2 linked regions of the Latilactobacillus sakei subsp. sakei DSM 20017 = JCM 1157 genome follow. The main gene of each other region encodes a partner of the protein of the gene in region 2 in a complex. Links are inferred from orthologs where the notes say so. Each region holds a gene or a part of one and is shown on either strand. Other genes may lie near its edges. The genes, in order: tsaD and tsaE.

Evidence for each region.
Region 1: the proteins of tsaE (region 2) and tsaD are in contact, whole or in part, in a crystal structure (PDB 6N9A), measured with the Thermotoga maritima proteins. The link is inferred for Latilactobacillus sakei subsp. sakei DSM 20017 = JCM 1157 from one-to-one orthologs. Residues at the interface, in WP_004082108.1 of Thermotoga maritima: Leu37, Gly38, Lys46, Lys57, Val59, Lys60, Ser61, Thr63, Phe64, Thr65, Leu66, Met67, Val69, Pro71, Tyr82, Arg83, Leu84, Asp86, Asp88, Phe89, Asp93, Ile128, Asp130, Glu131, Arg134; in WP_004082750.1 of Thermotoga maritima: Cys10, Asp11, Arg49, His50, Leu82, Gly84, Gly135, Gly136, Glu154, Thr155, Leu156, Asp157, Asp158, Ser159, Glu162, Asp165, Lys166, Arg169, Leu170, Tyr175, Lys213, Thr214, Leu217, Tyr218, Gln221, Arg222, Asn324.

The regions. Positions count from the first base shown.
Region 1 is NZ_AP017929.1:120,814-136,806, forward strand. The notes cover bases 5,995-8,853. They hold tsaD (tRNA (adenosine(37)-N6)-threonylcarbamoyltransferase complex transferase subunit TsaD), read right to left. Parts: upstream 8,012-8,853; coding sequence 6,977-8,011; downstream 5,995-6,976. Other genes in these bases: LEUCM_RS00730 (chloride channel protein), read left to right, coding at 5,995-6,652; rimI (ribosomal protein S18-alanine N-acetyltransferase), read right to left, coding at 8,022-8,489; tsaB (tRNA (adenosine(37)-N6)-threonylcarbamoyltransferase complex dimerization subunit type 1 TsaB), read right to left, coding at 8,551-8,853. In the rest of the region: groL (chaperonin GroEL), read right to left, coding at 1-314; co-chaperone GroES, read right to left, coding at 368-652; LEUCM_RS00705 (CPBP family intramembrane glutamic endopeptidase), read left to right, coding at 824-1,456; LEUCM_RS00710 (redox-sensing transcriptional repressor Rex), read right to left, coding at 1,505-2,152; LEUCM_RS00715 (ABC-F family ATP-binding cassette domain-containing protein), read left to right, coding at 2,350-4,296; LEUCM_RS00720 (YccF domain-containing protein), read right to left, coding at 4,336-4,698; LEUCM_RS00725 (PTS sugar transporter subunit IIB), read right to left, coding at 4,798-5,115; more of LEUCM_RS00730, read left to right, coding at 5,393-5,994; more of tsaB, read right to left, coding at 8,854-9,276; LEUCM_RS00750 (helix-turn-helix domain-containing protein), read right to left, coding at 9,365-9,694; LEUCM_RS00755 (LysM peptidoglycan-binding domain-containing protein), read left to right, coding at 9,840-11,006; LEUCM_RS00760 (folate family ECF transporter S component), read right to left, coding at 11,137-11,673; LEUCM_RS00765 (asparaginase), read left to right, coding at 11,958-12,932; LEUCM_RS00775 (acyl-[acyl-carrier-protein] thioesterase), read right to left, coding at 13,282-14,028; rsmI (16S rRNA (cytidine(1402)-2'-O)-methyltransferase), read right to left, coding at 14,039-14,917; LEUCM_RS00785 (DNA replication initiation control protein YabA), read right to left, coding at 15,016-15,369; holB (DNA polymerase III subunit delta'), read right to left, coding at 15,421-15,993.
Region 2 is NZ_AP017929.1:1,114,728-1,130,701, forward strand. What follows is about bases 4,134-6,973. They hold tsaE (tRNA (adenosine(37)-N6)-threonylcarbamoyltransferase complex ATPase subunit type 1 TsaE), read left to right. Parts: upstream 4,134-5,241; coding sequence 5,242-5,706; downstream 5,707-6,973. Other genes in these bases: pta (phosphate acetyltransferase), read left to right, coding at 4,134-5,085; LEUCM_RS05595 (GNAT family N-acetyltransferase), read left to right, coding at 5,696-6,223; LEUCM_RS05600 (DMT family transporter), read left to right, coding at 6,235-6,973. Outside these bases: LEUCM_RS05560 (hypothetical protein), read left to right, coding at 14-859; LEUCM_RS05565 (DUF554 domain-containing protein), read right to left, coding at 931-1,662; LEUCM_RS05570 (LURP-one-related/scramblase family protein), read right to left, coding at 1,791-2,309; LEUCM_RS05575 (Cof-type HAD-IIB family hydrolase), read right to left, coding at 2,316-3,203; LEUCM_RS05580 (uracil-DNA glycosylase), read left to right, coding at 3,319-4,008; more of pta, read left to right, coding at 4,099-4,133; more of LEUCM_RS05600, read left to right, coding at 6,974-7,143; LEUCM_RS05605 (3'-5' exonuclease), read right to left, coding at 7,478-8,014; LEUCM_RS05610 (exodeoxyribonuclease III), read right to left, coding at 8,050-8,814; murB (UDP-N-acetylmuramate dehydrogenase), read left to right, coding at 8,943-9,854; LEUCM_RS05620 (cation:proton antiporter), read left to right, coding at 9,914-12,028; LEUCM_RS05625 (YfhO family protein), read right to left, coding at 12,218-14,833; LEUCM_RS05630 (peptidoglycan D,D-transpeptidase FtsI family protein), read left to right, coding at 15,118-15,974. UniProt on the Escherichia coli protein: Required for the formation of a threonylcarbamoyl group on adenosine at position 37 (t(6)A37) in tRNAs that read codons beginning with adenine.

The sequences.
Region 1 (15,993 bases), 990 kb from region 2 along the record:
TTCTTCATCCCTTCGCGAATAATTGCTTGGGCTAAAACAGTAGCGGTTGTTGTACCGTCACCGGCGATGTCGTTCGTTTTTGAAGCAACTTCAGAAACTAATTTGGCACCCATATTTTCAAAATGATCTTCTAATTCGATTGCTTTAGCGATTGTCACACCATCGTTAGTGATTTCTGGTGAACCGTAAGCTTTTTCCAAAACAACGTTGCGGCCTTTTGGTCCTAATGTTGTCTTAACAGTGTTAGCTAATTGATCAACACCTGCTAACATTTTTGAACGTGCGTCTTCTGAAAATTTAAGTTCTTTTGCCATAGTTATTTCACCTCAAAAAAATTTTTTAGTTTGTTTTTAAACGTTTCAGTTTATTATTCAATAATGGCGATAATGTCTTTTGCGTGTAATACCAAATATTGTTGGCCTTCGTATTCAACTTCTGAACCAGCATATTTATCGTAAATGACTTCATCATTTTCTTTGACATCAAGTGGGATTCGCTGACCGTCACTGGTCATTGCGCCGGCACCAACGGCAACGACTTTACCAGTTTGTGGTTTTTGTTTGGCGTTACTTGCAATGACAATGCCACCTACTGTTTGTTCTGCTTCGTCTTTAACGGCGATCACTACGCGATCTTCTAATGGTTTTAACACTTAAAATCCCTCCATCACTTTTTCTTTTTTAGCACTCTAAACACTCAAGTGCTAATCACATTTTTTATCATAGCATTTTTTCAGAACATTGCAAGTATTTTGCTATCCCCTTTTGCATTTTAGTAGTCAATGCGCTACGCTATGGTCACATCAACTTTCAGGAGCGTAATCATGACTCAAAGCCAACAAAATTTTAGGCTGATTATCAGCTATCTCATCATTTTATTAATCCCGAGTGCCCTCGTCCGCTTTTTTGGCCTGTCGGATCAATTCTATTTATTCACCACAATCACGGACAGCCTCGGCGCACTTTTATTACTCTATTTTAATTATCGGGGTCCCAAAAATAGTCTTGAGAAACACCCCTTGCCGCTTAAGAAAGCCATCATCTGGGGCATTAGTGGTATTTTACTCGCGTTAATCGTCCAAATTATCGCTGGTTCAATTGATCATCTACTCTTTAAAAATAGTACGCAATCACTCAATACGCTCACTCTCATGACGGCCCTCAAAGCCCAACCGTGGTTGATCATTATTCTAACAATTGCTGCGCCAACAATGGAAGAACTCGTTTTTCGAAAGGCGATTTTTGGCGGTCTTAGCGGCCGCTTAAATTCGGTATTAGCCGCACTCATCTCTAGTTTATTATTTGCCGTGATTCATCAAGACAGTCATCTAATTATCTACGCGGCAATCGGCCTTTTCCTTTGTTGGCTGTATCGCAAAACGGGTTCCATTTATACAACGATTATCAGTCATGCGGGAATGAATCTCGTCGTGACGCTCTTTTATCTCAGTCATTAAAAAATAGAGCCCATTAACCGACATCACTGCTGGTTAATGAGGCTCTATTTATTTTGACGCTTCTTCTGTATTATAATTATCAAGGAAATAAATTAACGTTTGTAACTCTTTCGCTAAATCAACATTTTGAATCCGAATCGTATTCGGTACAGAAATTCGAATTGGGGTAAAGTTCATGATGCCCTTAATCCCTGCATCAACTAGTTGATCCGTTACTTTTTGAGCAACTTCGATTGGGACCGTCAAGATGACGATTTCAATTTGTTGTAACTTCAATTGTTCAACCATTTCGTCCATTGAGTAAACCGGCACACCTGTTTGGATCGTGCCAATTAATTCAGGTTTAACATCAAAAGCAGCGCTAATCCGAATATTATTCGTTTGTCTAAAGTTGTAATTTAACAAAGCATGTCCTAAATTACCGATACCGATCAAAGCAACATTCGTTAAGCGATCTTGATTCAACGTCTTCTTGAAGAAACTCAAGAGAGACTCAACATCATAGCCATAACCCCGTTTACCGAGCGCACCGAAATATGAAAAATCACGGCGAATTGTCGCACTATCGACTTTAACAGCTTCAGATAGTTCAGTTGACGAAATCTTGGTCTTACCCGAATTGTTTAAAAAGTTTAGATAACGATAATATAAAGGTAAACGCTTCGCTGTGGCTCTTGGAATTTTATTTTCAGCCATTTGGAACCTCCGTTCATTCTTTTACTTGTGAAAATATCCCTACACTATATTGAAATGATACTGAATTTTCTTGTGAAAAGCAATTAATTTACTATTTTGACTGTCTTTGCCCTAAATCTGTTATGATAGTTGAAACGGACTTTAACGATTCCTTAAAATGGTACCTTAAAAACACGACATCGAAAGGATTTTACATTGTGATATTATTACAGGTTCAACAAGTCGCCCGTCACTTTGGCGGTGACTACTTATTTAAAAATGCACAATTGGAAGTGCAAGATCACGCCCGCGTCGCCTTAGTTGGCCCTAACGGTGCTGGTAAATCAACACTTTTGAAGATGATTGCTGGCATTACGACGCCCGATGATGGTCAAATTATTCTGGGTAAAAATGTCCAAGTTGGCTACTTAGCCCAAGATAGCGGTCTTAGTTCTGAACGGAACATCTATGACGAAATGCTAACGATTTTCGAAGGCCTTCGCCAAATGGAAGCTCAGATGCATACGTTGGAACAAGCAATTGCCGATCCAGATGCTAATCGTTCAGATGAGGACTACCAAGCCCTCTTAAAACAATACGATCAGATTCAACACGACTTTTCTGAAGCAAACGGGTATGGTTACGAAGCCGAAATTCGTGGTGTATTGCACGGTTTCCAATTCCCAGAAGAAACTTTCACCAAACCAATCAGCACGCTATCTGGTGGCGAACGGTCCCGCTTAGCACTTGCTAAGCTATTACTTGAGAAAAAAGACGTCTTAATCTTGGATGAACCAACTAACCATTTGGACATTCAAACCTTAACATGGCTTGAAAATTATCTTCAAACCTATCCCGGTGCACTTTTAACCGTTTCTCATGACCGTTACTTCTTAGACAAGATTACTAAAGAAGTTTACGATATGAGTCGCCACACATTAACGCACTACACCGGCAATTACAGTCACTTCTTGACGCAAAAATCAGCCAACCTATCACTCGAATGGAAGGCTTATGAGAAACAACAAGCCGAAATCGAGAAACTCCAAACATTCGTCGACAAAAACTTAGTTCGAGCCAGCACGACTAAGCAAGCCCAAAGCCGCCGTCGTCAACTTGAAAAGATGGATAAGTTAGAACGCCCAACCAACGACGCCTCTAAAATCCACTTCCATTTTGATATCGATCAACCAAGTGGTAACGAAGTCTTGCAAGTCGTTGACGCGGCTGTTGGTTACTCAGCCGACAAAGTAATGGTCGAACCGATTAACTTTGAGGTCAACAAGCAAGAACGCTTAGCGATTATCGGACCTAATGGGATTGGTAAATCAACACTTTTAAAGAGTATCCTTCATCAAATTCCATTCTTAAAAGGTCACGAACGTGTTGGTAGCAATGTTTCTATCGGTTATTATGACCAAGAACAACGCAACCTCCACGCTAACAAAACGGTTCTTAATGAATTATGGGATGAACATCGCACCACCCCTGAAAAAGAAATCCGCACACTTTTGGGCAGCTTCTTATTCACCGGCGACGATGTTTTGAAAGTCGTTTCACAATTAAGTGGTGGCGAAAAAGCACGACTGTTACTAACTAAACTAGCCATGAACCATGATAATTTTTTGATCATGGATGAACCAACTAACCATTTAGACATCGATAGTAAGGAAGTTTTAGAACAAGCCTTACGCGAATTCGACGGCACCGTCCTCTTCATCTCCCATGACCGATATTTCATCAACCAAGTGGCAACCGGCATCATTGAACTGTCAACCACCACCGGCAGCAAGCGCTACTTAGGCGATTACGACTACTATCTCGCTAAAAAGGCTGAGGAAGAAGCCTTCGCACAAGCCGCTGAAGTGCCAGTTGAAGTCAGTGACCAACCTGTTACTGCTCAAGATAATTATAAAGCCAGCAAGGAAACACAACGGGCTCAACGGAAGTTAGAACGAGAAGTCACTGCTTTAGAAGAACAAATGGCAACACTCGAAGAACAAGCAACTGCCATTCAAGAAAAAATGACGCAAGCCGATATCATCACTAAACCATTGGTCTTGCAGGAATTACAACAAGATTTAGAAAAAGTGCAAGCAGACCTTGCTCAAACAGAAGCTGATTGGGAAGAACAAGCGATGGCACTAGAAGAATTTACTAATTAAAAACCAGAAAAAGCGCGTATCGTAGGATACGCGCTTTTTTTAGCCAACAATTTGTTTGCCAAACGGACTCAATGATAAACTTGCTAATTTAAAATGTTGATGGGCAAATGGGATGCCGACAATTGTAATTGTTAATAACAAGCCCCAGAAAATATGGTTGGCCCATAAAATAAAGCCCCCAAAGATAAACCAGACAATATTTAATAAAAAGGAGCCTGCACCACCGCTCGAAACAACTCGTGCGTTAAACGGCATTAACGTCAAACCACCAATTTTAAAACATTGTAAGCCAACTGGAATCCCCACGATTGTGACACACCACACTAAGCCGGCTAAAAACCAACCAACTGCGCTCACTAAGCCACCGAAAATCCACCAAATAATTGTGCCTAAAAGACTCATCAGCTACTCCTCCTCTACTCTTTTCTCCGATTATACAGACTTGTCCAACCCTAATCAAAAAGCCCGCCTAATTAATTAGGTGGGCTTTGTTTTTAATCATTAACCGATTAGTGCTAACGCTTGTTTCAAGACGGTTTCGCCATCCATCATCCCGTAGGCTTTCATATCGATCACTTCAACACCAATGCCTTTAGGTGCCAATTTTTCTTTAAATTGACCTTCCATAAAGCGTACTTGAGGGCCTAATAAGACGCAATCAATTTTTTTGTTTTCTAATTGGTTATCTGCATCTGATGCGCCAGTTGCGAAGATTTCTGCATCGACACCTTGTGCTTCTGCTGCCTTTTGCATTTTTGAAACGAGCAAGCTAGTTGACATACCTGCCGCACAACATAACATGATTGTTTTTTCTGCCATAATAATTACCCCTTAATTTTTTTAGATTGAAATGAAAGAATTGTACAGAAAGTGAAATGAAGCGTTTTCATCACTGCTGTAAATTCAGTATAAGCGCTTTCTAAATAATTGTCAATTAATGTTATTTTTTAATTTAAATAATTGCTGATTCCCCTTTACTGACTATTTGTTAATAAATTAACTAATAACTAGTGTTATTTTATATTCTTTTTTTCAACCTGACTTTTTACGTCAACTATGTTTAAATGGCATTTAGACACTTTTTTTCGGAGGCAACATGTTTAAATTTAAATCACTTTATCTATTTGGTTATGGTCTTATTCTGAGCGCCATCGTCGGTATCTTGCTCGGCCTTTTTTATAGCTTACAAAGTACTCTAATTGATCTTTTCTGGCAAAAAGCAACCTTTGGTGGCCTCTTAGACGCCATTATGCTGGTGATGGTTGGCTTAGTCATCATTATTTCACGACACTATTTTGGGCCCCTCCCACAAAATTTGGGGGTCATTAAGGCTGATCTCAAACAAACGGGCACTGCTAATTATCGCTATGTCCTTTTACAAATGCTGATTTCTGCTGTCATTTTGGTCAGCGGAACGAGCCTTGGACCTGAAGCAACATTGGTTAGCTCAACCTTCCTCTACAGTATTTGGCTCGCTGACAAGCAACGCTACGTCGCCGCGCATTTTGATGACTTACGTGCACAATCAATAGGCATGAGATTAAAAGTACTCGCGACACCGCACCGCTATCTATTGCATTATCAACAACCAACCGCCCCACTCACCAAAGTAGCAACCTATCAAAAGAAAGCCCTCATCACAACTTACTTTTTAAATGGGACTGCGTGGTTTAGCGGCGTCTTCATCTTAACCGGCGAACCGTCATTAATTATTCGGCTTGGCCAATCGCACTGGCAAGGGCGCGATCTCTATTGGTTTTTACCATTAGTGCTCGGAGGTTATTTACTCGGAAAACTTTGGTTGGCCGGCATGGTGGGCTTACGCAAAATTATGCAAGCCCGCCTCACCAACGATCAGGTCCGCGTCTTAATCGGTGGTCTAGCGATTTTCTTAGCCAGCCTCTTTTTCCCACACATTCTCTTTTCCGGTCAACATAACTTTCATTTATTCACCACAATTTGGCAAGATCAATCAATGCTTTTTTTAATGAGCCGCTCCCTATTAAAACTAATTTTATTAACAATCTGTTTGAACACCGGTTGGCTTGGCGGGGATATCTTCCCGGTTTTGTTTGCTTCAACTGCTCAAGGGATGGCAATTAGCCAGTTATTCCCGCAAGTTGATTCCCTCTTTGTCATTGGGTTAATTGCCATCAGTATGGGCAGTGCCATTCTTGAAGCCCCACTGGTAGCTGGATTGATTATGGTTATTTTATTCTTACCGCCTAATCTCTTTTGGGTTGGTATTATTGCTACTGGCATCGTCTTAGGCTTAGAAAAATACCGTCAACATCATCAAGCACGCCGTGAACAGCAACAAAGCCAAGGTGCGCGACTACATCAAAGTGAAGCCTAACAAAAGGGGGCTGAGACAAAAGTAAATTTTGTCCCAGCCCCCTTTTTTGTTATCTAAATATTGATGGTCTAAACGTGTTCTATAAGTCATATCCTTCCGGTTAACCCTGAATCTCAAACGATTGCTTACAGCAATCATTCGCCATTCTGTGTTAATCCTCAGGACATACCCAACTTATGACACACTCTCTTTTTTAAACGTGTTCTATAAGTCATATCCTTCCGGTTAACCCTGAATCTCAAATGATTGCTTACAGCAATCATTCGCCATTCTGTGTTAATCCTCAGGACATACCCAACTTATGACACACTCTCTTTTTTACTTTTAAAGTTCGTTTTGATACGGAAAGTCCAAACTAGGGACGGCGTTTAAATCTAAATCAGCCAGCGTGTTTTGCGCAAGTGCAATGTGGGCAGCAGCGCCAATCATCGCGCCGTTATCGCCGCATAAGCGTAGTGGTGGCATGATTAAATCAAGATCTAATCCTGCTGATTCAATCCCAGCCGCTAAGCCTTCTCGCAAGCCTTGGTTGGCCGCAACCCCGCCGGCAACAACTAGTTGTTTAACCTTTAGTGATTGTGCTGCGCGAAGGGTTTTAGTGACTAACACTTCAACAACACTTGCTTGAAAGCTCGCCGCTAAGTCCGCTTGGTCCAATGTTTCACCGATTTGATCAGCATGGTGGACCGTATTGATAAAAGCACTCTTGAGACCACTAAAACTGAAGTCCAAGTTATCTTCTTTCAACATTGCGCGTGGAAAATTAAACGTATCCTGTCCGATATGTGCGAGGCGGTCAATTTCCTTACCAGCTGGATATGGCACACCCAATACCCGTCCAATCTTATCGTAGGCTTCGCCAGCCGCATCATCCCGTGTATCACCGATGATTTCGAATTGACCCGCAGCAGGCATATAAACCAATTCTGTATGACCACCTGAAACCAATAGGGCTAACAAAGGGTATTCTAACGGTTTAACAAAGCGGGCCGCATAAATGTGCCCGGCCATATGATTAACCGGTACAAGTGGCAAATGATGCGCATAGGCGATTGCCTTAGCGGCTGTGACCCCAATCAATAAAGCGCCAACTAATCCGGGACCGTAAGTGACGGCGACCGCTGTTAAATCATCATAAGTCACACCAGCTTGTTCCAGTGCTTCTTGTGTACAAAGTGTGATTTGTTCAACATGATGGCGGCTAGCCACTTCTGGGACTACCCCGCCAAAACGTTGATGACTCTTAATCTGTGTTGCAATGACATTACTTAAGATGCGTTGACCATTTTCAATGACCGCCACACTCGTTTCATCACAACTTGATTCAAAGGCTAAAATTAATTCTTTTTTCTCCGTCATTTTGTTACTCCTATTGACTCAGTATGCGGCACATACTGAATGCATCTTCTTTTTCCTGAACATAATAATTGCGTCTGGTTTTAACGACCTTAAACCCCATCCGTCGATAAACAGACTGCGCGCCTGTGTTACCAGTGCGGACCTCAAGGGTAATTTTTTGACTCGGATAATCCCGCGCAAGTGCGACCACCTCGTGGACTAAAAAGTGGCCAATCCCTCGTTTTTGAAAGTTAGGACGGACCGCAATATTCGTGATGTGGGCCTCATTAGTTGAAAACCAAGCACCAACAAACGCGACCACTTCTGAGCCTTGGCATAATACTAAATAAATCGATGTCCGGCGCTTGCTGAGTTCACTAGCAAAGGCCCACCGATCCCAAGGTGTTTTACCGCCATAGACCGAGCGTTCAATATCAATCAACGCTGGAATATCGCTCTGGCTGGCACGCGCCAAGTAAAACGGCTGATCATCAATCATGACTTGCCGCGTAACGTAGGGGAGCTCTTTTTTTAACCAAACACGTGGGCGTAGGTATTCCCTAAACTTGTTCCACATAAGCTGCCGATCCTTGATCGTCATGTGTTTTACCCCAGTTGACCTCTGCTTCTGTCTTTCTGAGATAATGTGGCCCAAAGCCATGGATGTCAGCAACTGGTTCAGCATTAGCCCCCAATTGGCCTAGAACAGCTGCGTGTGGCAAGTTATGGTTGGCATCGACAAAATGGGCCTGACTACCTAAAGTGGCTTTAATCTGTGCGTTAAACTGTTGTACGTCACCGCCAACAAAATAGACAGGTTCATTTAGTAACGCCACTTGTGCTAATAAGTCGGTTAGTGCCAAATGTTGATCAGCGACCACGTTTTGTAAGTGCTGGTCTTGCCATTGATAAACACCGGCAAAAACGTTGTCCCGGCGCGCATCAAATAGCGGCACAATCAAAGCGGTTGTTTCTTGAACGTTCCCCGCTAAAAGTGCCAAACTAGAAATCCCAACTAGTTCCTTACCCATTGTCCAGGCAAAAGACTTGGCCGTTGTAACCGCAATCCGCAAGCCAGTATATGAACCGGGTCCTTGTGCCACTACAAACCGGTCGATTGCTTCAATTGGTGTCTTGGTTTGTTTTAAAAGTTGATCAATCATTGGTAACAATGTTTGACTGTGGGTTTGCCGAATATTGACGGTCATTTCGCCTAATATTTGTTGGTCTTCAAGTAGCGCCACACTCACCGCTTGATTCGAGGTATCCATTGCCAATAGCTTCATTAATGTCATCCTTCTTCTGCTTATAATCCTTGTTATTCTAGCATAAATTAGCGATTAAATCGACAGAGGTCGGTTCAAAGCTTTTTTCCTATTTACTATTTTTTTGACTAATTTTTATCATTTTTAGAATTGCTGCACTTAATTCTTGTTGATCTGTCTCACTCAATTGAGAGAGATAACCGATTAATTCTAAAGTTGTTGTATCGCTGATACCCTCGTACATGAATAAATCACCCAACTTCATATTTAAAGCATTCACGATTTTTTCAAGTGCTTGTATCGAAATATTATTCTGATCATTTCGTTCAAACTTAGCGATAAAACTGGCTGACAATTCTGCTTTTTCAGCCAGTTGTTCAATTGTCATTTTTTGGTCCAACCGTTTAGTACGGATTAAATTGCCTATTTGTTTAATCATTATGTCATAGTTCCTTTTAGTTCAACACTAAAAGACTAAGACCACTCATTAAAGTGACTATTATATCTATTTAAATATAAATGTTACATATATTACTCTTTCATGCTAAAATGATACCGTAATCTTATTACTTGGAGGGAATATTATGAAATTATCGAAGATTAGTACAAGTCTACTTGTTTCTGGAGTAACCTTACTAACCGTAGCACCTATTTTTAATGGTGCAAGTCACTCTGTTGAAGCCGCAACGAACTGGACGCCTAGAAGTGTCCAAGCCATTCGACAAGACTTAAAAACAACAGGGATTGATAAATATACAATCAAATGGGGAGATACATTAAGTACGATTAGTGCAGCAGCCAAATTAAATGGCGTTGACGTTTCTATTAAACGTCTTGCTGAAATTAACCATATTAGTAATGTTGATTTGATTGAAACTGGTAACACATTGCTCTTTAAGTGGAATGGTGTTAATAGCACTGTGATTGTTAAGGATAAAAATGAGGATAATAATGCTTACAATCTCGATTCTTCACAACCTGTTAAGAACAATGACTCAATTATCGTTACAAAACCAGTTAGCCCTGATGTTAACGATACAACCACAGCACCAAGCACTAATGTAAATAGTAATTCAAACAATAGTAGTAACAATAATAACCAAGATAACAGCTCAAATACTGGTAACACCAATAACAATCAAAATAATGGCTCAAACGCTGGTAATACTAATAACAACCAAGATAATGGTTCAAATACTGGCAATACTAATAACAACCAAGATAATGGTTCAAATACTGGCAATACTAATAACAACCAAGATAATGGTTCAAATGCTGGTAATACCAATAATAACCAAGATAACGGCTCAAATACTGGTAATACCAATAACAACCAAGATAATGACAATATTGACAAACCCGAACCAACAGACCAGGTTTCATACAACGTATATATAATCTATTCTCAAGAACACCGTCCCTTCTATAAAGTAGGCACCTTTACTGGTAAAGTTGGCGATAAAGTTAGCTATATGGATAAATATACTTCGGGATATTCAGATACTGATCATGTCTATACTGAAGATGGTCGTCATCACTACACTATCGGAAATTCTATGGAGGAATTATATCCAGGAACAACCAGATATGGTTTTATTGAGGTTCTTAATGCACATTTCAATATATCAACCGAAGAGGAATATATGGCCTATCATATAAAAGAATACGGTTATGCAGGTCAATCAGCTACATCACTTACGTTAGAAAAAGATAAGCCAAATAATATATATCTAATGTTCAACGCTATGTAACATAACTTCTGTTAAATTAATCATAACTATATCAGAATAAATTCTCATTAAGAGGCTTATTTTGATATAGTTTTTTATTTTATCCTATACAAAAAGGCTAAGCAAATAACTGACTGCTTAGCCTTTAAAATTATTGAATTCTATCTTTCAAACGAACAATTGGTTCAAAATGCATCACGAGGTAAATCACAATCGGATGAATGACCATTGTGGCGGCCTCGCCCACTGCTCTTGTAGCAAAGTGGACACTGATTGGGGTCTGACTTAAAATCGATACCCACCATGAATTTAGGCCAAGATTAACGACGACAACCACCGTTAATACCGCTAAAATCACGCGTAACCACGTAATCTTTTGCCGGTAGAAGAAACAGCCGTAAATGAATGCGCCTAAGAAGGCTGATAACGTGAAACCGGGGAAATAGCCGCCCGGAACACCAATCATCAAACTATTGATGAGATCGCCAAGGACGGCCGCTAAGCCCGCCCAAACTGGCCCAAACCACCAACCCATTAAGGCGGTAACGATAAACCCAAAACTAATTCTGTAAATCGTTAGCGAAATCGCAAAGCGAGCAATCACTAATTGTAAAGCGATTAGAACAGCTAGTAATACAACGCGTCTGGTGTCTAGCTTCACACCAAATAACCGATCTTGATTAACCATAAAAAAAGCATCTCCCTTTTGGAGTTGCCACAAATAACACTGCGGCGAATACGGGACTAAAACCGCGAGCATTACTGCTCTTCGTCTGGTGTTCACATTCCGTTCCACCAGCACTTAACGCTTTAATCCCTACTCCGAATCTTTTTAGAACTTACTAAATGTACCACCGATTCCCTGAGGATACAACTATTCAGTTTGTCCACTTCAAAATATATCATCTCAAGGTGGTCAAAATTTGCTATACTGGAACTAATTAAGCCTGATTATGAAAGGGACTGACAACTATGAAAAAAATCCTCGTCTTGCACACTGGTGGTACAATCGCCATGTCCGCTGATCAAGACGGTGCAGTCGCACCAACTGGTCAAAATCCAATGGCCGGTTTTGAAAAATTATTCGATAACCAACTCACAATTATTAGTGAAGAATTTGCGAATCTGCCCTCACCGCACATTACACCAACCGTGATGTTAGCACTCAAGAATCGCATTCAAGAAGCTGAAGCAACAGGTATCGACGGTGTGGTCATCACTCACGGGACCGATACACTTGAAGAAACTGCCTACTTCTTAGACCTGACCTTGCCTAACAACGTGCCAATTGTCATCACAGGTGCGATGCGTTCTTCTAATGAAATCGGCTCAGATGGTCTTCATAACTTAATTAGTGCCGTTTGGACAGCAGCTTCTGATGATGCCCATGATAAAGGTGTTTTAGTCGTCATGAACGATGAAATCCACACCGCTCGTTATGTAACAAAAACGCACACGACAAATGTCGCTACTTTTAGAACACCTACTTTTGGACCAATTGGTTTGGTCAGCAAACACGATGCAAATTTCTTCCAAGAATTAATTCGTTCTGAAATCTGCGATATTCAAGAATTGGTTGAACCGGTCTTCTTATTAAAAGCTTACGCCGGCATGGATGGGACGCTGTTTGAAGCCATCAATCAACCAACTACTAAAGGCCTTGTGATCGAAGCTCTTGGTGCTGGGAATTTACCACCCGCAACACTACCTGCCATCCAAGCCTTACTGGACCGCAATATTCCCGTTGTGCTCGTATCCCGCTGTTTCAACGGTATTGCCGAAGACGTCTACGACTACGATGGCGGTGGCGTTAAATTGAAAAAAATGGGCATTACTTTCTGCCAAGGTTTAAACGGCCCCAAAGCCCGCTTGAAACTTCAAGTTGGCTTAAGTGCTGGTAAAACAGGCGCTGACCTCGTGAACTTCGTCAGCAATGCCGTCTCATAAAAAAATAGCTAAAAAGGCGCGGACAATATCATGTCCTCGCCTTTTTTAATTCATTACGTGCTATCAATCATATTTCCAACTACTGTTATGATTTCTTTTTTTGCTTATAATAAATGCCAATTACCCCAATTATAATCATCATTAAAGCGCCCCATATGTTGTTAACAAAATCCCGATTAATAAGCCATTCAACGGTAATTCCGATTAAACTCGCAGTTACAATTAACGCGATATAGGCAAGATATGGATGTTGATTAGCAAATAATTTGATTATTTTAACCACATGAATTCCCCCATTTATGCGATTGGAATGTGTCTTTACAGCAATTAATCACTGGCAAAGACACACCTATCTTTTAGTCCATGCGATTTCGGCTTCTGCTGCGCTTAGGTCACCCACGGCTACCTTATGGCGCGTGGTCATTATGTCATCAACCATCACTTGTTCGACCTGGCTTTGTGTCATTTGACCGTATTGAATTTCGTGGCCGTAACGGATATTAACACTTGTTACCCGGTGGTCCATCAAGAAATCATAATCCAAGGCGTCTAACATCCATTCAAAATAATGGACGTTATTGACGTGTTGATTGCCATCAATATCAAAATAACGCACGCGGTATTCTTTTTGCGATGCCTTTTCTGAGTCTATCTTCTTAATGCGTGGGAATCGTTTGCTACCTTTGATCGCCATTGATTCGAACGGTGCCATGATTTCTGGAACAACGGGCACCATACTGCGCGTTTCATAAGACATCATCACGAAAATACTTTGGACAAAGACGCACTCATTGCCCGCTTCATCGTACAACCAAAAATTCCGATAACAGAAATAGCGATTATAACTCTCTGCTTCCGTCACAATCCGCACCTTTTCATCCACTTTGGGCATCCGGTTAATCGTCATTTGATATTGCGTGACAACCCAGCCAAGATTTAAACTGTGCATGGTTTCTTCGCCGACATTGAGGTCATTGAGTTGGTGTTCTGAGGCCAAAATTAAAACGTTGACTAAAGATGCCAAAGTTAACTCGCCTTTAATATCCGTTTCAAAATACGGAATCCGGTATTCCTCTGTGTACTGCTTGCCTGCCATCTTATTTCCTCTATTCTGTTAAATCGTGGTACGCGTTATAGACAACCTGTTTCTTCAAATCATTGGCCTTAGCAACCGTTTTAATGGCAACATTAGGACTAGCCCCTTGTTGAATCTGGGCTTCGACTTGTTCTGATAGTGATAAAGACGGATCGGTGGCCACCACACTTAGATTTTGAGGGGTAGGATTGCCCGCTACGATAATCACAAATTCACCGCGCATTTCATTGTCGGTCGCCCAAGTTAAGGCTTCTTGTAAATCACCGCGAATAAATTCCTCAAACTTCTTCGTCAATTCTCGGCCCAACGTCACTTGACGTTCGCCACCAAAACCGTTGATCAACGCTTGTAACGTCTTTTTCAAACGATGAGGTGCTTCGTAAAAGATAGTTGTTTCCGGCTTTAAGGCTAGTTGTGCGACCGTTTCAGTTAACTCTTTGCCTTTGCGTGGTAAAAAGCCAAAGAACGTAAAGGGTTGCGGTGTAATCCCGGAAGCAATTAACGCCGTAATCCCAGCATTTGCGCCTGGTAGTGGTACGACTGCGATATTGGCTTCGATACAAGCTTTGACCAATTCATGACCCGGATCGCTAATCGATGGCATCCCCGCATCACTAACTTGGGCAATATCGTCCCCCGCTTCTAATTTTTCAATCAACGTTTCAATCCGTTGTTGCGTATTATGTTCGTGGAAACTAATTTGTTTGGTTTCAATTTCAAAGTGGTTCAATAATTTTTGCGTATTGCGTGTATCTTCAGCCGCAATTAACTGAACGTCCTTTAACGTCTCAATCGCGCGGTACGTCATATCACCCAAGTTACCGATTGGTGTTGGCACCAAATAGAGCGTCCCTTGAGTGGTTGTTTTAAAACTAGATTGTGTTTGCATGTTTAATTATCCCTTCACGCCGTAATGACTCGAGCTTATAAAAGCGGGCGCCGCGACAAATAATCTTGCCTCAGCGCCCTGTTTGCGTTGCTTAATGATTAATCAGCTGTCCGTTCGCCATAAATAACGTCGTTACAAAAGGCACATGGTTCGTCGTTTTCACGTCGCGAACCATAGAAATAAGGACAGATATGAAAGCCTTCTTCATACAGATTCTGTAAATTTTGTTTAGACTTAGACAAACCTTGTGATAAATCTTTGGTGTCAGTTTCCTCAGTTGTTTGTTGTAATTCCTGAAGGTGTTCTCTGAGGTGTTTATTTTCAATCTCTAATTCTGCATTTTCTTCCAGAACTTTAGATAAAACTGCCTTCATTTCAGTGATGCCGTCAAACGTTAACTTGGCCTGCTGCTCAATAGTTAATAATTGTTCGTATAAGTCTGTTTTACTCAACGTTTACATCCTCCCGATGGCCTTTTAAGCTAATTTTTGAACTATGATCCGCTATGCTACTGCGATTAAATTTAACGTTAAACTCTCTAAGACGTTTTGGCAACTCACATTTTGTTCAAACGTGCGTTGAGCCGTTAAAACGAATTCTGTTTGCGCCACAATCTCCGCCGCGGTCATTTGTTGACTAATGGTGTTTAACTGTGTGCGATACTCACTAAAACAAAGATCACCCGCCAAATCATACCGGCAGTTTAAAAGATCTTGATACCACAAACCGATTAAGTTTAAAGCAATCTTTTGTTGGGACCGATCTGTCAATAAGGGTAGTAGTTGCGTTTGAATCGTTACAAAACTCTCCAAATCCTTTTGGGCAACTTTTTGGGCCCAACTCGTGATTTTAGCAACGACTTGCATCAGCCAGTCTTCGGCCAATAATTGTTGGGCCTGCGTTAAGTCACTCGTCAAGTGACTCAACAGCTGTGCCTGCGCTGGTAAAATCTGCGCTTCTTCAAATTGTTGACGCACCATTTCCTTCGGCAGATTGGCTAAGTCAATCACTTGAAGCCGCGATAAAATCGTCGGTAACATCAGATTTTTATTGCTGGTACATAAAATTGCGTAGAC
Region 2 (15,974 bases):
GAAGTAAAAAACGATGCGCTGGGCAAGGGGCTGTTCAATTGGTTGCCTAACTATCATGTTGTTATTTGGTGTACTTATTTTAACGATGTGTCATGTGCCAAAAGCAGAATACGGATCATATATTACGGCAGGTAATCGTTACTATCGAACAGTGCTGGGGATAGCACCCAAGATAACACACGATTGGATGTTTGCTGATGAAGACGGCGGGTTTGATATAACCGTTAAATTGACGAAAGAGCAACGTAAAAAGGCTTTAACAAGACTATATATGAAATCAATGTCAGGAGATAGTGAATATTCATTTAGGGGCACTTCGACAACTCCTAATATTGTTGGCTTATCAAAACAGGAAACAATGCTTTTGGAGCAGTCCAACGAATATTCAGAATTCAATCAACCAGTTTCTGAAATGCTGAGTGGTTTATTAGAAGGAAGTGCCGATAGAACAGAAATAAATGATTTGACCAATGGCGGGGAGATTCGCTTTTACTCAACTGAACTCGCTTTTTGGCGTCGTTTTTTAGAGCATTATACGTGGCTAAAGACTAGACCATTCAAAGAAAGAATCCAGTGGCTAAGTCGACAGACGAATAGTAGAACCTATTTTTATATTAAAAAATATATTCCGGTAAAAGAAATGTCAACGGGGATGCTCGCTAATTTGATTGAATCCGACGATGAGGGACTATCTGAACCAATGATGAAGCAATATTTACCCATAGAAATAATTCGGAATTTTCCAGTGGGTAGTCTTTATGAAATTGAACTTGAGAATCAGCAGTCTCGCAATTTATATGAGTCAAATGAAGCACACGAATTGATTAAAAGTCGGTATGAGTATCCGGTATCGTATTGATTACTAACCTAAAAAACGTTATTAGCACGAATGCTAATAACGTTTTTTAGTTTGGTGACTGAATCTTAATTTTACGATAACAGCGGCATGATCACCGTGGTCCATAGCCAGCTAAGTGGCATGACGAGGATCATTGCCGGGATCATATCCGCAATGGGAAACTCTTTAATTTTAACCATTCGGAAACCAGTTGCGAGCATTAAAAAGCCACCACAGGCTTTGAAATCGGCAATCATGGTAGGTGTGGTTAATGGGAAAATTAATTTAGCGAGTAAGAAAATAATATAGAAGATGATAAATTGCGGAATGGCAATGGCTGAAACGACATACCCTAAGTTGCAAGCAAAAATCGCTGCGGTGAAGAAATCGAGCACTGATTTGGAAATAAGGATGGTGCTATTACCAGTCATACCGGCATCGAGCGTACCATAGATACCGGTGCCGCCTGCACAAAATAAAACGATGACGGTTACGAGGGCTGAAATAAATTCAGCATCTGTCAAAGTTGTTTTACGAACTGGAAATAGTTTTGAAATGGGCTTTTCCATTAAGATGGCGCCACGATCAATCCAGTGACCGAAATGAACGGCTAGTCCAATGCCAGTCCCTAAGACAATTGCGAGGATAACGGCCGGCATATTTCGCATGACGACAATTGCGTTGATGCCCATTCCCATTGAACAAACGCCGAAGATTAAAGTGATCTCTGTTTTGAATCTAGCGGATAGTTTATCACCCAATAAACCACCGATAATACCGCCGAATAAGACGGATAATGAATTAATAATGACGCCAGTTGGCATTGTAAAGACCCCTTTAATTTTAAAAATAACATATTCAACTATACCAATTAAAAAAAGGGGACGCAAATTTTTATGAATTTAACGTTGGGCAACAAAAAAGTCACCGCTTTTGACGGTGACTCATTTGTTTAACTAAAGCGAAGCGTGTTAGGTGCTAATTTACGAATGAAAGCCTTCGGTTGTGTATACACCCAATGGTTTAAAACGGCTGCAATCAAGATACAAGAGACCTGATCTGCATCTTCCGCAATCGCTAATTTAAAAGTAGGCCCAGCACTTGTCAGGATGATATTAGTTTGCATGATGGTTTGGGTATGGTAGATAATGCGGTATTGATTCTGAATTAGGTCGCCCATGATTAGCCAGTTGAGATTTTTAACATAGACGAATTCATGCCAAACACCCCAAATCTTCTGGAGGCTGCCGATTGATTGGCCGTTTTGAAATAGTTCAAAACTGGGTGAAAACCCGAGTGATTTCTGTTTGATTTCACCGAGTAATTCACCCGAAAGCCGGTAGAGTGAAAAGCCATCTTGGCGTAAGCCGCGACTGCCGACTAAGAGGAATAAGGGCCGTTGGTGGTCATCCATAATCGTTGAGACCCCTTTTAAGGCACTTGCTTGATGCTTAATGTATAAATCAGGCATAACCTATCACTTCTTTTCGGCTGCTTGGTTAAGATCAATGGCGTGATAAATGGCTTGGGCAACGCCGTCTTGTGTGTTTTTAGCGGTATGGTAATTAGCTAAGTCGGTAATTGTGGGCACTGCGTTAGCCATCGCAACGCCAATGCCTGCTGCTTCGATCATGGAATAATCATTGAGATTATCACCAATCGCCATTGTTTCAGACATTGGAATTCCTTTTTCCTTGGCATAGGCTGCAAGTGCAATCCCTTTTTGCGCGTTGATGTGGTTGATTTCGATATTGTTGCTAGAAGAGGAGGTGACAATTAAATCGCCACGTTCTTCACAGAAAACCTTCACGGGTTCTAAATCCGCAAGACCTTTCGTACTGAAAGCAATAATTTTAACAATTTTGATGGTTGGATCAGCAATAATGCCGGCATAATGATCATCGACATAGTTGATATTCATTAATTCTAGACGCGCTGCAGCTAAGGCAACGGCAATTTTATAACTAGTATCAGGATTGAGGTCGACTAATAGATCGGCCACGTTTTGAATGCGATTGACCTGGCTGTCAGAATAGTTCCCGGCAGTGGTCATCAATTCAAAATAGTAACCACTAGCGCGTAATTCATCCGTAACTGCCACGACAGTAGCGGGTTCAATTGGAATGTTGATGACTTCGTTGCTCAATTGATCGAAGACTTGGGCGCCATTCATGGTAATTAAGGCTGGTTTGATACCACCTTCAGCCATTAGCGGAAGTGCTTCGTTGCGACTGCGCCCGGTAGCGACGATGAATTCAATACCAGCGTCTTGAGCCGCTTTGATGGCATTGATGTTACCGTCAGAAACCTGCATTTTATCATTTAAAAGGGTACCGTCCATGTCAGATGCGATAAGTGAAATCAATTCAATTCCTCCTGAAAACGTATTTTTAAAGACTTAGTTATATCTTAGCATGGGAGGGCACTTTCTTCTAGCAACTTGTGTTAAAACAGGATAAACTAATCGATGAGGTGAAAAAATGAAAACAATTATTCATAATGATTGGCAAACCGTCTTAGAACCAGAGTTTGCCAAACCTTATTATGGTCAGTTGCATCAATTTTTGAAGCAAGAATATGCGACGACTACGGTCTATCCGGAAATGCACCATATTTTCCAAGCTTTCGAGTGGACGCCATTCGAACAAGTCAAAGTTGTGATACTGGGTCAAGATCCTTATCACGGTCCACATCAAGCGCATGGCTGTAGTTTCTCAGTATTGCCAGGGGTTAAAGTGCCGCCATCATTAAAGAATATCTATAAGGAACTACAAACGGATGTCGGTTTTAATCCTGTTAATCATGGCTATTTGAAGGCCTGGGCAGATCAAGGCGTGTTCCTATTAAATACTGTGTTGACTGTGCGAGCCGGTGAGGCCAATTCTCATCGCCAGCAAGGTTGGGAGCAACTAACTGATGCGGCGATTGCGGCCTTGTCAAAACGCGGGCACGTGGTCTTTATTTTATGGGGCAATGCGGCTAAAGCTAAACGGGTCTTAATCGATGAAAGTCAAAATGCGGTGTTAACGGCTGTTCATCCAAGTCCGCTAGCAGCCTACCATGGCTTCTTTGGCTCCAAACCATTTTCACAAACAAATCAGCAGTTAAAACAGTGGGCAATGACGCCCATTAATTGGCAATTACCACAAGACGTTTCTGAACAAAAGTAAAACGCTCTCATTATTGACTTGTCGGACGATAAGAAACGTTGTATGATTGTATCAGATTATAAATAAAACGCTTTTATGGAGGTTACTATTTTGGATTTATTTGAAAGTTTGAAAGCAAAAATTACGAGTCATGATTTTAAGATTGTTTTTCCTGAAGGAACAGAACCTAGAATTATTGGTGCAGCAGCCCGTTTAAATGCTGATCGAATTTTAAAACCAATTTTAATCGGGGATGCAGCTGATATTCAAAGCATTGCATCTGCCAAAGGGTTTAACCTCACAGGGATTACAATTATTGATCCTAAAGCGTATCCTCAAGCAGATTTTGACACAATGGTAGCAGCTTTTGTTGAACGTCGTAAAGGTAAAGCAACGGCGGAACAAGCCCAAACTATTTTACAAGATCCTAATTACTTTGGCACAATGATGGTTTATCTTGATTTGGCCGACGGGATGGTCTCAGGTGCTGTTCACTCAACCGGTGATACAGTCCGTCCAGCTCTTCAAATTATTAAAACAAAACCTGGCATCCAACGGACAAGTGGGGCCTTCATCATGCAACGCGGTCGCGACAATGAACGTTATTTATTCTCAGACTGTGCGATCAACATCAATCCAAATGCACAAGAATTAGCAGAAATTGCAGTGGCTTCAGCACGCACGGCTGAATTATTTGATATTGATCCTAAAGTGGCACTTTTGAGCTTCTCAACAATGGGTTCTGCCCGTGGTGAAGAAGTGACAAAAGTCCAAGAAGCAACGAAGATTGCCCAAGAATTAGCACCTGACTTAGACATCGACGGTGAATTACAATTCGATGCCGCTTATGTCCCAGTAGTTGCTAACCAAAAAGCACCAGATTCAAAAGTCGCTGGGCAAGCCAACGTCTTCGTATTCCCAGAATTACAATCAGGGAACATTGGCTACAAGATTGCCCAACGTTTCGGTAACTTCGAAGCAATCGGTCCAATCCTACAAGGCTTAAATAAACCAATCTCAGATTTATCACGCGGGAGCAACGAAGAAGATGTTTACAAGTTAGCCATCATCACAGCTGCCCAAGCATTACAAAACTAGAGTGTCTTAGCATTTAATCAAAGAGGCTTAGGATAATGGTGACGTTATCTTAAGCCTCTTTATGTTTGCTTTTGAGAATCTTCGGATAGCAATGCTTTCCTCACTTGTTATTTTTCGGTATAATGCAGACAAAGAGTCAATAGAATGAGGCGAATTATGTTAGAATTTCAAACAACGCAACCAGAAGAAACGATTACGATTGCTAAAAAATTAGGCCGCCAATTGCAAGCAGGCGATGTTTTACTACTCGATGGTGATTTGGGTGCCGGTAAAACAACTTTCACTAAGGGATTAGCGGAAGGTTTGGATATTAAACGGTATATCAAAAGTCCCACGTTTACTTTGATTCGAGAATACCCAGATGGCCGGATTCCACTTTATCATATGGATGTTTATCGGTTAGAAGAAACCGGCGCCAGTGATCTTGGTTTAGAGGAATATTTTGATGGGGATGGCGTTTCAGTCATTGAATGGAGTCAATTTATTGCTGATGAATTACCAAGTGACTACTTGACGATTCATTTCAATAAAAATGATGACGACGATCAAATGCGGACACTTGTTTTTGAACCGCACGGTGCGCGTTACACGGCCTTGGTTGAGGCTAGTTTTGACAACTAAATCTTTAGTAATTCGGCCTGTGCAGGTAACGGATGCACGGGCTTATTTATGTTTTTTAAACCAAGTGGTACAGGAAACGCCATTTTTACCAATCGCAGCGGAAAACTTGGCGATGTCTGAGGCGTTTTGCGAACTGACGTTACGAGCCGTGCTTGATAGTTCAACTGATGCTTTATGGGTGGCAGTTGATGGGGCTAAGATTGTCGGGGCTGCTCGGCTTGTGAGTGAACCCGAACCAGGCTTGCAACACATTGGCGAAATAAGTGTTGCCGTTTTAAAAGTATACTGGCGACAAAAAATTGGCACACAATTGTTAGACGCACTATTACAAGCAATCAGCGCTAGTGGACAACCGCGCCGAATCGTATTAACAGTTCAAGCACGTAACCAAGGTGCGATTCAGCTTTATCAGCAATTTGGTTTTCAAATTGAGGCCAAACTAGAAGCGGGCTATTATGATCCGGCAGTTGGCATGCTGCCAGTATTGCAAATGGTGCGCTTGATTAATATAGAGTAGGAGATTTAAACGTGATACAACAACGGAGAAAAGGGATTTATTTAGCAATTTTAGGCTCAATTTTTTGGGGTATTCAGGGGCCAGTATCACAATGGCTATTTACAGATACACCAATTGCACCAGAGTGGTTGATGGGCGTCAAAATGGGGTTATCAGGGCTCTTCTTATTAGGTTATGCATTCAGTAAGCAACCGAAAACTGTCACAGCAGTTTGGCGGCAACCGCGAGATGCTGGGCGACTATTGGCTTTTGCTATTTTAGGATTATCGGCTGTCCAGTACGCTTATTTTTTAACAATTCAAGCTAGCAACGCACCGACTACGACGATTTTGCAACAATTAGGGACCGTCATGATTATCATTATCAGTCTTGTGATCTATCATAAGACACCTAGCCGAACCGAATTAATCGCTGTTATTGTCGCTTTATTGGGGACTTGGTTATTGGTCACTAAGGGGCAACTCACTCAGTTATCGATTTCAGGCGCAGCATTAGGCTTGGGCTTGTGTCTTGGTTTCTCAGGTGCATTAAATACGTTAATCCCAGGTAAATTATTTCAGAAGTATGATACGTTGGTGATTGTGGCCTGGGCAATGCTAATTGGAGGCGTGTTATTTAATGTGATTCATCCATTTTGGGTGGATGCACCACCAATGAACATGCCCACAATCATCAGTGTGTTATTCATTGCCATTTTTGGGACAGCTTTGGCTAACCTTTGCTTTTTAGGGAGCTTGAATTACATTACCCCCACAACAGCCGGTTTATTGAATACTTTTGAACCGTTAGCTGCGACAATTGGGACAGTGTTATTTTTAAAAACGAGTTTCAATCATTGGGAAGTCATCGGGGGCTTGTTGGTTATCAGTACAGTTTTCATTCTTAGTTTTGGAAATCGCCGGGGAATCAGCAAAAAATAAGTTAACGTAATAAAGTAAATGTGGTACAATTATTAGTGGATAAAAAGCTATTTAATCATTAGTGCGATTGCTAATGGTTAAATGTATTAATGACACACCTTAATGTTGATTTAGCTTTAATCCACCATTGCTAATAAAGAGGCTATCAGTAACCATTTCAGTTACTGATAGCCTCTTTTGTTGGTAGGATTAAATCGCTTTGAAGGGCATGCTATTTAAAACGTGCGTTCAAAGCTAACTTCTCCATCTTGCTACGTATTGCAAATAATCGACTAAAGTCGCTTACTCACAACACTATGCAAGTACTCGAAGTTAAACCACTTTGAAGGGCACTCTAGCCGATTATTTTCGTGACCTGTTTTAGTGGGTCTGTGCCAAACTCTTGTGCTTCTTTAATCAGAATTTTGGCGCATGCGATACTGTCAGCTAGTGCATTGTGGTGATTTTCGAGTGGAATTTCTAAGTTGGTACATAATGTATTTAACTTATGATTTTTAAATTGGGGATAAAGCCGACGACCAGTTGTTAAAGTGTCGAGGGCTAAATAGTGAGGTTCTGGGATGTCGTAGTGTTGGAGTGTGCTACGAAGGACACCGATATCAAAGGTCGCATTGTGCGCCACAACTAATTTTTGCGGTGTGAAAAAAGGTGCGATGTGTGGCCAAACTTGATCAAACTTAGGGGCTTGGGCCACATCATCTTCATAAATACCGTGAATCTGGCTATTACGGCTACTAAAATAAGTTTCGGGTTTAATAAGGGTGTAAAATTGATCGACAATTTGGTCGTTACGAACAACGACTAGTGCAATTGAACAAGCACTGTCGCGTTGACCATTGGCGGTTTCAAAATCCATTGCAACGAAATTCACTGTTTCTACCTCGCTTTATTTGAAGTTTGCTTATTCTAAGCGAATAAATCTTGTGTGTCAAGTTCTACGGGACAATGATCTGAACCATAGATTTCCGTATGGATTTTGGCATCCATTAATTTTGGTTGGAGCTCGTCAGAAGTGATGAAATAGTCAATCCGCCAACCGGCATTGTTATCGCGTGCATGGAATCGATAGCTCCACCAAGAATAAATATCGGCTTGTTCAGGATAAAAATAACGGAAGGTGTCTGTGAATCCAGATTGAAGAAGTGTCGTCATTTGGGCCCGCTCTTCATCAGAAAAGCCAGCACTCTTGTGGTTGGTTCGATCGTTTTTCAAATCAATTGCTTCATGCGCCACGTTTAAATCGCCGCAGAAAATAACCGGTTTTTGCGTGCCTAGTTGTTGCACGTAAGTTCTAAACGCGTTTTCCCAAGTCATGCGGTAATCTAACCGTTTTAATTGATTTTGCGAATTAGGGGTGTAGCAAGTGATCAAGAAAAATTGAGGGTATTCTAATGTAATTACACGGCCCTCATGGTCATGTTCAGGTTGTTGAATACCGTAAGTGACATTGAGTGGTTCATGTTTCGTGAAAATAGCCGTACCAGAATAACCTTTTTTCTCGGCATAATTAAAGTATTGATGGTAGCCAGGTAAATCAAGTTCAACTTGACCAGCTTGCATTTTTGTTTCTTGTAGACAGAAAAAATCGGCATCTAATTGTTCAAAGGTAGTCATAAAATCCTTTTTTAAAACGGCTCGTAAGCCATTAACATTCCAAGAGATAAATTTCATAGCGCTTCGCCTCGTTTCTATCCTATATTTTAACGGTCTATGAGTAATTACGCAAAAGAAGTGTTGACTGTTCAATTACGGTCTACTTTGTTAAACTAGAATAAGATTATTTGAGAGGAACGACAGCCGTGTTAAGTCAAATCAACGCATTTTTAGAAGCAAATCAAACAATTAATGTTAAAACCAATGAACCTTTAAGTAAATATACCTTCACCAAAACCGGTGGTCCGGCTGATTTATTAGCCTTACCAACGTCAGTTCCTGAAGTGCGCCAACTATTAGTAGCCGCTAAGCAGAATCAATTACCAATTACTGTGATCGGGAATGCTAGTAATTTAATCGTCCGTGATGACGGGATTAGTGGCTTAGTGATTATCTTGACCGCCATGGATCAAATCGATGTGCAGGGCACAACTGTGGTTGCACAAGCCGGAGCTGGGATTATCCAAACCTCTGAGGCTGCCTATAGTGGTAGTTTGACGGGGTTAGAATTTGCGGCTGGGATTCCTGGAAGCGTTGGGGGCGCGGTATTCATGAATGCTGGGGCATACGGTGGTGAGATTAGTGATGTCTTAACATCTGCCGAAATTTTAACGCAGGATAATGAAATTGAAACGTTAACGAACGTCGAATTAAATTTCAGCTACCGGCATAGTTTAATCCAAGAAAATGGGAGTATTGTATTGTCAGCCCGTTTTGAAATGGCTAAAGGTGTTGCACCAACCATCCGCGAGAAAATGGATGAGTTAAACGCATTACGCGCTGCTAAACAACCGTTGGAATATCCTTCATGTGGGAGTGTCTTTAAACGACCAGTGGGCCATTTTGTGGGGCCTTTAATTCAAAAAGCAGGCCTTCAAGGACATCAAATTGGCGGCGCACAAGTTTCAGAAAAACACGCTGGTTTTATTGTTAATCGTGGCGGCGCAACTGCCACTGATTATTTAACGTTAATTGCGTATATTCAAGAAACAATTTGGCACAAATTCGAAGTTCGCCTTGAACCAGAAGTGCGAATTATCGGTAAAAAATCAGAATAGTGAAAATGGGGGCCAGTCATTGTACGACCCCTATTTTTGCATGAAAGTGAGGGATTTAGATGGCTATCATTGAAGCTGTTATTTTGTTAGTGATGCTGTTGATTGTCGCTAATATCATCGGTCACTATGTACCACGACTACCGGTCAGCCTGATTGAAATTGGGTTGGGCTTGCTGGTGGCACTACTTTTTTCAGTTGAGATTCCATTAAAAACAGATTGGTTTATGTTAGTGTTTGTCGCGCCGTTGTTGTTTAACGACGGCCGCCGGTTTCCTAAAAGGGAATTATGGGCGCTGCGAGGACCGATTATTGGAAACGCGATTTTCTTAGTATTTGTCACTACATTGATTGGGGGCTTAGCGATTCATTTGCTAGTGCCTAAGTTGCCATTGGCGGCGAGTTTTGCGTTAGCCGCTATTTTATCACCAACGGATCCGATGGCGGTCCAGTCGATTTCAGAACAAGCTGACTTGCCGCCACGTGTTTTACATTTGGTTAGTGGCGAAAGTTTAATTAACGATGCCAGTGGCTTGATTAGTTTTAAATACGGGATTGCCGCTGCGGTAACTGGCTACTTCTCGATTCAACAAGCTGCCGGTGATTTCTTATACATCAGTATCGTTGGCGCAATTGCTGGGATGTTGTTGATGTATGCAATTCATTTTATTCGACTGTTTATGTTGCAACAAGGGATTGAAGATGTTGTTTTCCACACCGTCTTGCAGTTGATTACCCCCTTTGTGATTTATCTAGTGGTTGAAGATTTACTCCATGCCTCAGGTGTGATTGCCGTGGTTGTGGCTGGGATTATTAGTCACGCAAGTCGCAATATTTACTTGGATTATTTACCAGAATTAAAATTAGTGACGGAACAAACTTGGTCGATTGGTGTTTATTTATTGAATGGCCTTGTCTTTTTAATCTTAGGGATTGAATTACCAGTTGCGATGAGGGGGACGGTGCATAGTCCACTGATTAATACGGGAGAAGAAATTCTCCTGGTATTAGCGGTTTGGGGAATTCTAATTTTAATTCGAACCTGTTGGACATTAAGTTACTTGTTGTACACCAACAAATCGAATCCGAAGCAATTAAAAGATAACCTTAAAATTTCAGTCCTTTCAGGGCTTTCAGGTGTGCGAGGAGCCATTACGATGGCCGGGGTGCTTTCTGTACCGACTGTGCTTGCTGATGGGTCACCATTTCCAGAACGCGGTTTAATGCTATTTATTGCAGCCGGCGTTATTATCGTTAGCTTGGTGATGGCGATTATCTTTATCCCAATATTAACTAAGGTGAGAACGCCGATTGAATTACGGGGGACTGCCCACGAAGATACAAATGATGAGACAGGACTCGTACCAGTTGATGATCAACTGCTGAGTGAATTTGATGCCAAAATCTATATGTATCGTGTGGCAGTTGGGACGGTTGAATCGCTGCGTCATATTGAAAATAATCGGGCGGCACTAGATTTAATTGCTGAATATCAACTGATGATGCGCCGTTTTGAAAATCAACAAAATGAGCAGACAGAAGGCGATGAATTACCACCGTTGATTGCAGAAGAATTAATTTTGCGGCAGGTTGCCTTTGAAGGGGAACGGCAAAAATTAGAAACATTGCGGTCTGATGGTGAAATTACGGCCAAAACTTACCGTCGTGGTAAACGGAAATTACGGCAAAAACAAATTGCTTTGTCGGTGATTGGCAGTAATTTCAGTTGGCGTCATGTCCAATTGATGTTTTATAGAGGTTTGACGATGTTGAAGCGATTGATAGCGAGATTAAAGACATCGCAGAAATCGACAGCGGCGCTCACTGAATGGCGAACGACCGAAAAGGAAATGGCTAAAGCGGGCATCAAACAACTGTCGTATTTCTTGAAACAACCTGAGAACCGGCAGCATCATTATAACCGGCAAGTTATTTATCAAATTATTATTCGTTACCGGAATCAAATTGAAAATATGAAAAATATCGGCCATACGAAGACGGATATTTACGAACAACAACTACAAAAATTACGAATCAAGGCGCTAACGAGTGAACGACTTGCGATTCAAGAATTATTGGAACAGCATAAGATTTCATGGGGATTGGCGGATGAGTTACGCAAAGATATTAACTACGCTGAAAACGCGTTGATCTTGGCGGACACGGATACGGAATAAAAAGACGTTCAGGCAAAATTAATTTTGCCCGAACGTCTTTTTATTCTGTTTAAATATGATTTGTCTAAACGTGTTCTATAAGTCATATTCCTGTGGTTAACGCCGAACGACGAATAATTGCTAACGCAATTATCCGCCGCTCTCTGTTAATCCTCAGAATATACCCGACTTATACCACACTCTTCTTTTTTAAAATAATCGTCTTCTTCTAAAATAGCGCGTTATAATCGCAATTAAGATTGCCATTAGTCCTGATACCACTGAGATTAGAAGCCCTAGTTTGAAATAAGGTGGCCGGTAAGTCAGTTCAATTTGGTGATGACCCGCTTTTAATGGAACTGCGATGAAGTTCTTGAGCCCTTTGACTGCTTTTACGGGGTGGTTATCGACCGTTACTTGCCAGCCAGGGGCATAAGGAATCGTCGTCATTAAGACCTGATCCTTGTGCTTGATCGTGATATCACCGCTGATATGGGTATTTGAAAAGTGTTTGATGTGTAACGGTGATTGTTTTAATTGCGTTGTAATCTTGCTTAATGTTTCCAAGTTAAGACTGTAGAGATTGATGTTTTGAAGCCAAATTTCATCCTTTGAAAAGGCGATGTCTAACGTCTGTGGTTTCCCGAGTGCCTTGTTAGTCAAGTTAAGTGCAACCGTATCTCTAAAGGTATCGTATTGCGTAATCGGTTGACCGTTTAACGTCAAGCGCACAGCATTCTTCTCGAGACTTGAGCCCAGTGTTAAATAGTAAGGGTCATTCGTCGTCGGCGTGAAGGTGTAGGTCACGTGCGCATCTTTTTTAGAATTAATGCGGAGGAAGGTTTCGTTTAACTTCGGTTTTTGTTTAGTATTTTGATAAGAAACGGTGTTGAAATATTGAAGGGTAAATAATTGATTGCCAAGTGTTGGATTATCCGTTAGCTTGGTTGCAATGTTCCCCTGTTCAAGAATCGGATAGTCCGCCGTGACTTTATGCTTAAGCACTTTATCAGAAGCCGCAAAACCGAGTGGTAACGCATTATCATTTTGATAAATAGCAATCTGACCGTTTTGCTTGATTTGGCGATAGTCACTTAAATCGGGTTTGTTGGTACTGCGCGGCACGGTTGCTTGGACGCTGGTGCTGTTTAAATAATACCGATAACTTAATAATGCATCAGTGAACATCGTTTGGTTGGTATCGGCAACGGAACCATCACCAGCAGGTTCACCGATACTACCCATGAATTTAGGATAGCTCGGTTCCAACATCGAATTAAAGTGAGAACCGCCGAAATAATTGGCTTGCATCGGATCATTTTTAGTCCGCATGAACGTTTTACCAATCCGTTGGAATGGGACCTTGTTAGGGACGGCGGCGATAGCTGATTGGAGTTGTTCAGTATAATCAGCGTAATCCTTTTGTGAAACGTAGCTAATTTGATTTAAGCTGAGAACTGCATTGGCGGTCATTTCGCCGCCGGTAACCAGTAATAAAAAGACGGTAGTATAGCGTTTGAAGCGTGCTGGCAACATTAAAATTAAGCTGACCGCGATTAAAAAACCAACGCTAAGGAGTACTTGTCGTTCAGATAACGCCGAAAATGTTTTGACGTGTTTGAAAGTATAAGCAAGTGATGCCGCTAGTAGTAAAAGTGGTGCTAGCAAACTGTACCACTTAAACTGTGGCTGATAATGCAATCGCTGAACAGCTAAGACAATTAGCCAGAAACTAATCACATAAGAGAAGCGATAAGGGTACCAAACTGGGAATTGCATGCCGTGCCAGAGTAAATCGAGTGGTTCAAAGCACAGTGATAAGCCGAGAAAAGCAGTCACTAGTAATGCGGCCAGTCGTTCTTTAATCGGAATGCTACGGGTTAGGAAATAGGCGATAAAACCAATTAAAACGAGACTGCCAACGAAAATGTTGGGTTCGCCTTTTGGCATCTGATCGAAATTGAAATTCCCAACCACTAATTTAGAGAGGATTTTGAGGGGATTATATTCAATTTTCCAATGAATCTTTTGAATCGTATATTGGCCCTTACTTTGTGTTAATTGGAAGAAAGTCGGTAATAACAGCCAAGCCGCTAACAAGCCAGCTAGGATTGAACCACCGGCAAATTTGAGATAGGCGAGGCAAGTTTGGCGCCAAGTTTTAAAATGATGGACACTTGCCCAGAAAAAATAAGCAATCACAAATAAACAAACCATGTAGCCCATATAATAGTTAATAATCAATAAGGCCGCTAAGCTAAGTGGGTATAACCAAAAACGATGGCGCTCAAAGAGTTGTTCGATGCCTAAAACGACTAGTGGCAACCAAATCATGGCGTCTAACCACATCACGTTAAATTGGTTGGCAATTGCAAAGCCAGATAATGCATAGGCTAGACTGAGTGTTGGCAGCCACCAACCACTTAGTAGACGACTTTTCTTGAGATAATAGGCAAAACTCAGCCCACTAAAACCGTATTTGAGCAATACCATGAGCCAAACGCCAAAGCTCAACCATTTACCGGGCGTCAATAAGACGAGTAGGTTAAACGGGCTCATTAAATAGTAGGCCCAAACGCCGAGCATATCACCGCCAAGTCCCTTGGCAAATGAATAAAAGAAGGTATCGGGATGCTGAAGTAAGGTCGTTCTAAAATAGGCAAAAAAATCGATGTATTGTTGCCCTAAATCAACCGTCATAATTGTTTGTCCGCCAAACGGAAAGACGTGGCGACTTAAGCCATAAATAAAAATAATGGCAAAAGGAAGTAAGAAGCTAAGGCCTAATGCGTAGTGGCGTCGTAAAAAAGTGTATAATCGAGTCACGAGAAACCTCCAATTAATAAAAAAATCTAAAAATTAGTTTGATGAACAGCTTTTAATGATGAAAAGCTGTAAAATATAACAGTAATGTTAATCCTCTTTAGGATACCATAATCTCACTTGAATTTAGAGATTGGGCATAGCTTGTTATGGATAATTTTGCTAAACTTAACCAATGAAGCATATGCTATGTACAACAATCTTATTTTATTAAGATTTAAATAAAGAATCGCAAGGCTTTTTCAAAAAGCCTAATAATAAGGAGTAACTGATTGTCCGTGAAAATTATGAAGAAAAAAACCAAGAGAAACCGGGAGAGATCCCATATTCCATTCAGACTTAACTTCCTATTTTTTATCGTTTTTGCATTATTTGCAGCCTTGATTATTCAATTGGGGCGCTTGCAAGTTTTAAATGGTGCGAGTTATCAGGCGATGGTCAATAGTACCGATAAAAAAATCGTGACAGGCAATGTCCCTCGGGGGATGGTTTTAGATGCCAAGGGGCGTGTGTTGGTCGGCAATAGTGCTAAATCAGCAATTACGTATACGAAGAATATGAACGTCTTGGCGGATAAAATGTATGCGGAGGCTAATCAGTTAACGAAATATCTAACCATCGATAAGTTGGATACGTTGACGGAACGTGATCAGATTGATTATTACCTCAGCAATCCGAAGAATCTTAAAAAATGGAATGCTCGCCTACCAAAATCTAAAAAAGTAGCGGCTGATGGTTCTAAAATTCCGGATAAGACGGTTTATCAATCAACAATTGATCTTGTTGAAAAGTCATTTACTGGCTTATCAGATAAACAAAAACAAGCCGCAGCGATTTTTAAAATCATGAGTGGTGCTTATCAACTCTCAACAGTTTACATCAAGAATGACAATGTAACGGATAAAGAAATTGCTGAAATTAGTGAACATTTAACCAGTTTACCTGGGATCAATGTCGGGACCGATTGGGAACGCTCATATCCTAACGGTGATTCAATGCGCAGTATTATCGGGCATGTTTCAACAGAAGAACAAGGATTACCAGAAGACGGTATCAATTCGTTATTAGCCCAAGGCTATTCACGAAACGACCGGGTTGGGACCAGTTATTTAGAAAAGCAATACGAAAGTATTTTGCATGGCTC